Regions from separate parts of the Pseudoalteromonas sp. MMG005 genome, predicted to be linked through region 2. Evidence: predicted binding sites of a transcription regulator. Region 2 holds the regulator's gene; each other region holds the start of a gene.

Evidence for each region. Region 2 encodes sigma-54, which starts transcription at its own class of promoters, with help from an activator protein. Its sites were predicted from a motif close to GTTGGCACGNNNNTNGNNT; they were not measured.
Region 1: a site for sigma-54 is predicted at 1,232-1,250, ahead of J8M01_RS09180 (DUF3192 domain-containing protein). Genes of this name have one in related genera too.
Region 3: a site for sigma-54 is predicted at 1,289-1,307, ahead of J8M01_RS20520 (DUF2884 family protein). Genes of this name have one in related genera too.

What each region holds. Positions count from the first base shown of each region.
Region 1 is NZ_JAGJEK010000010.1:15,226-18,508, reverse strand. It holds gene zntR (Zn(2+)-responsive transcriptional regulator) at 1-114, opposite strand, end outside; gene J8M01_RS09185 (D-2-hydroxyacid dehydrogenase) at 187-1,134, shown strand; gene J8M01_RS09180 (DUF3192 domain-containing protein) at 1,286-1,666, shown strand; gene J8M01_RS09175 (diguanylate cyclase) at 1,715-2,617, opposite strand; gene J8M01_RS09170 (ATP-binding protein) at 2,618-3,283, opposite strand, start outside.
Region 2 is NZ_JAGJEK010000020.1:72,506-75,788, forward strand. It holds gene lptA (lipopolysaccharide transport periplasmic protein LptA) at 1-209, shown strand, start outside; gene lptB (LPS export ABC transporter ATP-binding protein) at 213-938, shown strand; gene J8M01_RS16390 (RNA polymerase factor sigma-54) at 995-2,497, shown strand; gene hpf (ribosome hibernation promoting factor) at 2,526-2,813, shown strand; gene J8M01_RS16400 (PTS sugar transporter subunit IIA) at 2,816-3,268, shown strand.
Region 3 is NZ_JAGJEK010000028.1:74,107-77,389, forward strand. It holds gene J8M01_RS20505 (LysR family transcriptional regulator) at 1-264, shown strand, start outside; gene J8M01_RS20510 (glutathione peroxidase) at 317-796, shown strand; gene J8M01_RS20515 (hypothetical protein) at 858-1,040, opposite strand; gene J8M01_RS20520 (DUF2884 family protein) at 1,344-2,126, shown strand; gene J8M01_RS20525 (PLP-dependent aminotransferase family protein) at 2,189-3,283, opposite strand, start outside.

The DNA of each region.
Region 1 (3,283 bases), on a different contig from region 2:
TAAACGATACCCAGCGTCGTTTCGAGAAGAAGGCGTTAACAAACCATGCGTTTCGTAATAACGTAACGTGTCTGTCGTTACGCCTAATGCGTTAGATAATTGACCTATTCTCATATCTTTCTCCTTACTGTGGTACAGTATAAACCTTAGAGTAAACCCCAAGGTCAAGCATAGCAAAGGTCGTTTATGAAAATTGTGCTATTAGATGCGAAAACACTCGCAAATAACTCTCTGTTACCGCTAACGGTGCTCGGTGAATTAGTGACTTACCAGAACACGCTACACGAACAAATAATTACCCGCTGCATTGACGCAGATGTGATAGTCAGTAATAAGGTTGTCATCAACAGTAAGGTACTCGCCTCACTGCCTAAATTAAAGTTAATTTGCGTTGCCGCCACTGGCACTAACAACATAGATTTACGTGCGGCCAAAAAACAAGGCATCGCGGTGTGTAATGTTGCTGGGTATTCAACTTCGGCGGTTGTCCAACACACCTTTACACTGCTGGGCAATTTAATGGGTAATATGCATCGATATATTGCTGATTGTAAAAATGGACAATGGCAAAGCAGCGATATATTTTGTCGTTTAGACTATCCAATAAAAGAAATCGCAGCCAAGAACTTCGCTATTATTGGCTATGGTACACTGGGCAAAGCCGTTGCAAACGTGGCTCAGGCTTTTGGTGCACACGTGATCATAGCTGAACGACCCAATGCGCGTTCAATCCGAGCGGGCAGAGTGGCATTCAAAGATGCCATTAAATCTGCTGATATCATTTCGATTCACTGTCCACTCAATGATGAAACGAAAGATCTATTTAACGCATCCGTGTTGGCACAACTAAAACCTTCCGCCGTACTTATTAATACAGCTCGCGGTGGCATAGTAAATGAACTCGCATTAGTCAGTGCCTTAAATGAACAGCAACTTGCTGGTGCTGCGCTAGATGTACTATCCATTGAGCCCGCCCAAAAGAATAACCCGCTATTTGAATATTCAGGTCATAACCTACTACTAACGCCGCATAATGCGTGGGCTGCTGAAGAGTCTATTGATAGATTAATCTATTCTCTTGCTAACAATATCAAGTGCTTTTTAAATGGTGAACATATCAACCGTGTAGTATAAAACACTAATAAATCATCAAATTAACCATTTTTTGATTTCTATATAAATTCCTTTTAATAAATAAAACTGTAAACCTTTGATTTTTAATGTAAAAATAATTGGCAAATTATTTGCAATTAAAAAAACACTATCTATCCAGGAACAAATAAAAATGAAGAAATTACTTATAGCCGCACTACTAACAACACCTTTCTTAAGTGGCTGTATTGTCGCAGTCTCAGATGGCGAAGCTGAACACAGCTGGGCTTCTGACCATCGCAGTTCTGGTTGGCAAAAACATCAAAAGTCTAATAGAGATAAAATTACCGGATTAAAGAACGGCGTTGCATATCAAACGGTTCTACAAGAATTCGATACGCCTGAATTTTCTGATTTAGTCAATAAAGGTGATAACGTGTATCAAGTCTTGTATTTCGCCACAAACAGCAAACATTCAGACGGTAAAATTACCAAAGATGAATGCACGCCATTGGTATTTAAAAATGGCAAACTGGTTGGGTACGGCGCAAGTGCGGTGTCTGAATACCTTTAACTAGGCGTCAAATAAAGCCTTGAATACGATTAATCAATAGGTGAGGATTTACCTATTGATTAATACTATACGTTCTTGATGTTGATGTGCCTGTTGTAAGGCGCTATCCGCTAACTTAAATACTTGCTGTTCATTGTCATTAAAGTTTGTGGTGATATGTACAATGCCGATACTTATACTTAAGTGAGCACAAATGGGTGACGTGCTATGGGTTATTAACAGGCTATCAACTGCATCATGCATCTGAGATGCAACTTTTTCGGCGCTGTCACTGGTACTTTCTGTAAGTATGGCCGCAAATCGAACGCCATCATAGCGCGCCACAAACCCTAGGTGCTCAATAGTCACATGCTCAAGTGCGCGTGCTACTTTAACCAAACACTCATCACCAGCAGAGTAACCATAAAATTCATTAAACTCTTTGAAATAATCAATATCAATTAACAATAAGCTCAGCGTTTTTTCATATTCCGCACACATCTGGCAGTTTCTAGCCAGTGTTTCATCCAATAAACGTCTATTCGGAATCTCTGTCAAACCATCAATCGATGCTAACTTTTCAAGTAAATCATTCTTCTGCTTAATCGCTAGGTGGTTTTTCACCCTTGCTTTAACGATAAGTGGGCTGAATGGTTTAGTAATATAATCCATTGCCCCCATTTGTAAGCCTTTTGCTTCATCATTATAGCTATTACTTGCAGAAATAATAATGACTGGAATTGCGTAAGTATGTTGCTGTGTTTTTAGCTTTTCTAATAAATCATAACCAGACATCCCTGGCATCCGAATATCTGAAATAATGAGATCTATCTCATGACTAGATAGAAATGCCAGCGCCTGCTCTGCACTTTCACATTGTGATATTTGATAATCTTCAGATAACGTGTTGTCTAGAACCACGCGGTTAAGCGGATCATCATCAACAATCAAAATACGAGCAATCTTTGGCATTTAATCCCCTAGACTTCCTATCGTTAAAAATAACTCAACTTGCTGTAATCTCATTTTTAGATCTGTAACAAGCACCTCATCTGGTGTTTTATTCGAGGTTTTTATATGTAATTCTAGTACCTTAGCTGCCTCGGCTAATCGGCAAAACCCCAACCCTGCAGCTGCGCCTTTGATACTATGAGCTAATAATGAAACCTCTTTATGACTTTCACAATTATCTAACTGATGTAAATATTCTGTACTTAGCTTAGCAAACTTTTCTAACATTGTGATTAAAAACGGTTCTTTCCCCATCACTTGCTCAAGCGCAAATGCGCGATCAAAAAACCGAATTTCTGCGGTGACATACAGAGCTAATGTCTCACTTAATAATCCTTTTTCAACGGGTTTAATTAAGTAATCATTCATGCCAACACTCAGCGCTTTATTGACTTCACCAACATTATCATTGGCGGTTAATGCAATAATGGCAACAGGTTGCTCTGGCAACGCTTTGCGCAATAGCTCTGTTGCTTGGTAGCCATCTAATTCTGGCATTTGTACATCCATTAGAATCACATCTGGCTGTAACTTGGATACTATTTCAACAATATTTTGCGCGCCATTCAATCGTACGATATTTACACACACCTGTTGTAACAAATTGCTTGTGATATCTAAATTTAG
Region 2 (3,283 bases):
GTGAGGTTCGATATGATGTAGCGAATAAAAAGCTGACAATCAAAGGTGATGCAGAAATTAACCAAGCAGGCCAAATCATAAAAGCACAATCCATAATTTACGATATGGATAAACAATTAATAAATGCTGAAAAAGGTAATGAAAATACTGGCCGAGTGCACACAATTCTAGTCCCAGAAAAAAAATCGAATAAAGAACAAGGCAAATAATAAATGAGTACTTTGACTGCAACCGCTTTGGCTAAAAGCTACAAAGGACGACAAGTCGTAAAAAATGTCAGCCTTGCCGTCGAGGCAGGCAGTATTGTTGGCTTGCTAGGCCCCAACGGGGCAGGTAAAACGACCAGTTTTTATATGATTGTTGGATTAGTGCCAAGCGATAACGGTACCGTAACCATTGATGACCACGATATCACCCTGTTACCGATGCACAGTCGAGCAAGGCTAGGCATAGGTTATTTACCGCAAGAATCTTCCATCTTTCGAAAGTTAACCGTTTACCAGAACTTAATGGCTATTTTAGAAACTCGTAATGAACTGAGTAAACCTGATCGAGAGCAAATTCTTAATGAATTATTAGATGAATTCAACATCCAACATATACGTACAAGTCAAGGTATGGCATTGTCAGGAGGTGAACGTCGAAGAGTCGAAATTGCTCGCGCTTTAGCCGCAAACCCAAAATTTATCCTGTTAGATGAGCCTTTTGCTGGTGTTGACCCAATTTCGGTGTTAGATATAAAGAAAATTATCGAACATTTAAAAAAACGCGGTATAGGTGTTCTGATCACAGATCATAATGTACGAGAAACACTTGATGTGTGCGAAAAAGCATACATAGTTTCACATGGTGAATTAATTGCATCAGGTACTCCAGAACACGTGCTAGCCGATCAAACTGTTCGAGATGTCTACCTAGGTGAACAATTCAGGCTATAGTTATAGTATCTAGGTAATTTTAATAATTGATTAATAGAAAGGATTGTTAGAGATACATGAGGCAATCGTTACAGCTGCGCATGGGTCAGCAATTAACCATGACACCCCAATTACAACAGGCTATCCGCTTGTTGCAATTGAGCACGCTAGATCTCCAACAAGAAATCCAAGAAGCCTTGGACAGCAACCCATTACTGGAAGTTGAAGAATCAGAGCATGAAAACGACAACGAAAATATAGAAAAAGAACATAAAGAGCTCTCGAAAGAAGAATCTAATTCAGACAGTATTGAAGAAGCTCCAGTCAGTGACTATGAGCTTGATGCAGACGCGGCTATGAGTAAAGACACTGTTAGCGAAGAACTTGCGATGGATGTCACATGGGATGAATACATGAGTGCTGCACCAGCAACAAGCAGCGGCCCTATGCCTGAAGACGAAAACATGTACCAAGGCGCAACCACCGAATCGCTCCATGAATACTTAATGTGGCAACTAGAACTGACCCCGTTTAGTGATACTGATAGAGGGATCGCTGTCGCCATTGTGGAAGCCGTGGATGATGGTGGTTTATTAACCTTATCGACCGATGAAATCTTAGAAAGCCTTAATGACGAGAGTTCAGAAGATGCCATTGAACTTGATGAAATTGAGGCTGTCCTGAAACGCATTCAATTATTTGACCCCGTCGGCATTGCTGCTCGTAGCTTGCAAGAATGTTTATGTATCCAGCTTAATCAGTTTGATAAAAGTACACCTTGGCTGGAGCATACTAAACACGTGCTCACCGAACACATTGACTTACTTGCAAGTCGAGACTATCGAACGCTCATGAAAAAGACTAAGCTGAAAGAGTCCGATTTAAAAGAAGTTATGACTCTAATACACAGCTTAAATCCAAAACCTGCGGCCAGTATCATCCGCGAAGAGTCTGAATATGTCATACCTGATGTCTCTGTGAAAAAAGTGAAAGGCCGATGGTTAGTTGAATTAAACCCTGATTCAATGCCGAAAATTAGAGTCAATGATCACTATGCGGCGATGTCTCGTTCAATGAAATCAAGCACTGATAGTCAATTTATTCGCTCGCATTTACAAGAAGCTAAATGGTTTATTAAAAGCTTAGAAAGCCGCAATGATACGTTAATGAAAGTAACTAATTGCATTGTGCAGCAACAACAGGCATTCTTTGAACATGGCCCTGAAGCAATGAAACCTATGGTGCTAAATGATGTGGCTGAAATGGTAGAGATGCATGAATCCACTATTTCACGTGTCACAACACAAAAATATATGCACACACCTAGGGGCATTTTTGAGTTGAAATATTTCTTCTCGAGCCATGTGAGTACCGAAAACGGAGGTGAATGCTCTTCCACAGCGATTAGAGCATTGATCAAAAAGCTCATTGCCGCCGAAAATACTGCTAAGCCATTAAGTGATAGCAAAATTGCGGATATATTGGCAGAGCAAGGAATCAAAGTGGCCCGACGTACGATAGCAAAATATCGGGAGTCGTTAGCCATTCCACCGTCGAATCAGCGTAAAAGCTTGATATAAGACGTAATACCAAAGAAGGAAAATGCTTATGCAACTAAATTTAACTGGTCGTCACGTAGAAGTAACTGAATCACTAAGAGACTATGTCAACACCAAGTTTGCGAAGCTAGAAAGGCACTTTGATCATATCAATAATGTGCATGTGATTTTAGATGTTGAAAAACTCGTACAAAAAGCCGAAGCGACCTTACACTTAAGCGGAGCAGAAGTATTTGCCTCTACCGAGCATCAAGATATGTATGCTGCTATTGATGGTTTGGTTGACAAGCTAGACAGACAAGTAATCAAACACAAAGAAAAGCTTACTCGACATTAACCATGAAACTTAGCTCAATAATCAACAAGGACTGCAGTAAAGCTGCGGTCCTTTTTAATAGCAAAAAACGTATTCTCGAATACGTTAGCGAACTTACACATGAACAGTTACCCCACCTAGAACAGCATGATGTTTTATCTGCGCTCATGTCACGAGAGAAGCTAGGCAGTACTGGAATTGGTAAAGGCATCGCTATTCCACATGGCAGAATGCAAGGTATCGAACAAGTTTTTGCGATGATATTAGTTAGTAAAAAATCGGTTCCATTCGATGCCATAGACAATCGTCCAGTCGATATTTTTGTTGCACTCATTGTACCTGAAGGTGATAATCAACAGCATCTGAAAACACTCGCTGCAATTGCTGAAAGCTTAAAAGATAAAGAGTTCTGTAAGCAATTGAGACATGCCAGCAATGATACCGAGCTCTATAGTATTATTAAGGCTCAAGATTAGTAAATAGGGGATAAT
Region 3 (3,283 bases), on a different contig from region 2:
CAGCAAGTGGAAGAGATTAAAGTAGCAGGCAATTGGCGTAGCAACAATCCGCACGCTATTCTCAATGCATGTATACAAGGGTTAGGAATTGCACATTTAGCACAAGATATTGTTGCCGAGTCTATTGCAAGTGGCAAGCTCATTTACCTTTTGCCAGACTTTCAAGTGCAAGATAATGCCACGTGGTTAGTTTACCCACGCAAAGATCTCATGCCGTATCGAGTACGGTTATTAATTGAGTTTTTACTCGAACACGTTAATTAAGTGTATGCTAGAGTAGTTGTTATCATTAAAAAGCACAAAAACAGGACCTCTTATGGATACCTTTTATCAGTTTTCTGCCACCACATTACAAGGCCAACCATTCGACTTCTCGTCTTTGCAAGGTAAAGCGGTGCTGATTGTAAACACAGCAAGTGAATGCGGCTTAACACCGCAATACGAAGGGTTACAAGCGCTACATCAGCAGTATGCTGAACAAGGGCTAGTGATAATCGGCTTTCCCTGTAATCAATTTGGTCAACAAGAACCCGGTAGTCCAGAACAAATTCAGCAAGGTTGCTTAATTAATTACGGGGTTGATTTTACCATCATGGAAAAAATCGACGTCAATGGAGAGCATACTCACCCTGTTTATATTTACCTTAAAGCACAGTTACCCGGTCTGTTTGGGCAACGGATCAAGTGGAACTTTAGTAAATTTTTAATTAACAAAGCAGGGCAGCCAATCAAACGTTATGCCCCCACAACAAAGCCCAATAAGCTACGCAATGACATTGAAAAAGCGCTAGCATAGCGCTTAAGGTTTAAGTTAAAGGCACCGTACTTCTGAGCTTATTTATATCTGATACACTTACCTACTCCAAATAATCAAAGTCGTTATCACCAACATCTTTACGCAACCGCTTCTGCTCAAGATAGTCTTCAATCTTACGTTTCACTTTACGTCTTTGCTTATCATGTTGATTTCGCTCTAACTCATCAAATTCACTAGCTGTAAAATCATCATCAAGCCCATCATATGAATATGTTTTACCCACAGTCTGCTCCAATCACGTTACAAAAACAGCGTATCCACGTTCATCAAGTGGCTTACTGCTGTTCACTTCTTAGTGTTTAGTTCGAAATTACCATTCTGAACAATGAGAATTTTTTATCGTGTAAATAAAAAATGCTTATCCATCGTTTTTTGTGGTCAACTTCGCTAAAATTTAGTCTTCTTTACCATTTAACCAGCTCTTTCATCACAACTAAAAAGCGTATGCAATTGATAAATAACAAAAATAAAATTGGCATTCATCTTGATTATTAAAAACTAACCCAATTAAAATCAAGGCATTGTCATGAAAAAATTACTTATTCTCGGCGCATTTGTTACCAGCTCTAGCGCATTTGCAACCCATAGTCACTCGTTGCAATTCAACTCCGATGAGTGCCTGGTTGAGTTCAAAAATGATGTAATGATCACACCAGAACAATTACACATCACCACGGCACAACAAAGTAAGTGGACAATTAATGACAGTGGGGACGTATTAAAGGATGGTGAAAGAGTGTCCCTAACACCAACACAACAAGATGCCATGCGCAACTACGCTGACTCGTTACGCGTTCAGTTACCAAAAGTAGCAAATATTGCGCTAGAAGGTGTAAAAATAGCAGGGGTAGCATTAGATGAAGTAAGCAATGCACTACAACTAAACAGTCTGGGCTCTATCGGCTCCGTACTCGATGAGCTGCATCTTGAAATTAACGAGACCTTCTACCAAGACGGTGCTTTTGTTATGGGGAAGCAAACATTTGACCAATTTGGTAATAACTTCGACCAACAGTTTGAAGAACGGATCGAATCAGCACTCCAAGGTGCCATGATGGAGTCTATTGGTAGTATTTTAGTGGCAATTGGGTCTGAAATGACGAATTCAAATGGTGATATGAGTAGCTTCGAGCAACGCATGGAGACTATGGGACAAGCCATAGAAGAAAAAGTTGAAATGCAAGCTCGAGTCATAGAAAAGCAAGCAAATCAACTATGCGGTCAATTTGAAGACATAGCCCAAAAAGAACAACAGTTAAGCCAAAATATTCCCGAGTTTGCAGGTTACTCTGTTTTTAACGCCCAATAAAGGTAGCCAATACGCAACGTTGAAAAACTATCTCCCAACTGAAATAGTCAGTCAATAACTGGCTATTTTTTTGCTTCAGGCAAAAGCTGACCTAATAAAGCAATGGCCTGCTCTACAACCTCACTCCATACTAAGCCATAACTCATGCGTATACATGATTCATATTGCGTACCCGCGCTAAACAGTACACCTGGTGTAATACTGACCCCTTGTGTAATGGCCAATTGAAACAATTTGGAGCCGCTATATTGACGACCCAAATCGACCCAAATAACACACCCTCCTTGTGGATCGCTCAATCGTACTGAACTTGGAAAATATCGACGCAATGCAGCAACCATCTGCGCTTTATTATCTAGTAAGCGCTTACGCATCAGCTTTAGATGCCGGTCATATTCTCCACCAGCCAAATAGTCAGCTAGCACCCATTGATTCATCAATGAACTGGAGCAACTTAACGCTCGTTTTAAACGTCGTGCTTTTGCAATATGAGGACCCGCCACCATCCAGCCAACACGATAGCTTGGCGCTGCCGTTTTTGAAAAAGAGGCGCATGTAATAACATGGCCCGATGATGTAAAACACTGAGCAGGCTTTCCACGTCGCTCAGTAAAGTGCAGATCCCCGTAAACATCATCCTCAATCAGCGTGACCTGATGTCGCTCTAACAACTCAACCAGTGCCCTGCGACGAATATCTGGCATAAACGAGCCTAACGGATTATTGATACTTGTAGAAAATACACACGCCTTTATATTATGTTTGAGCAACGCTTCATTTAAATCAGACAGCCATACACCATCATCGGGACACACTGGAATTTCAATGGCTCTCAGTCCAAGACTTTCCACTAGTTCCACAATACCAAAATAGCAAGGAGACTCGATAGCCACCACATCCCCAACGCAGGCAACACACTGCAGTGCTATGGCTAACGCTTCTTGAGCCCCATTGGTGATCACGAGCTCTTCTGTATTAACTGCTAAACCCAAATCTAAGTAACGGTATGCAATTTGCTGCTTTAATCGGTGTAAGCCATCCATTGCACCATAACTCAGCATACCCTCCCCCATGTTGTGCATAGCTCGACGCATTAATTTCGCTAATACCTTTTCAGTGCTGGCAACCATCACTGGATTCGCAATACCAAATGACAC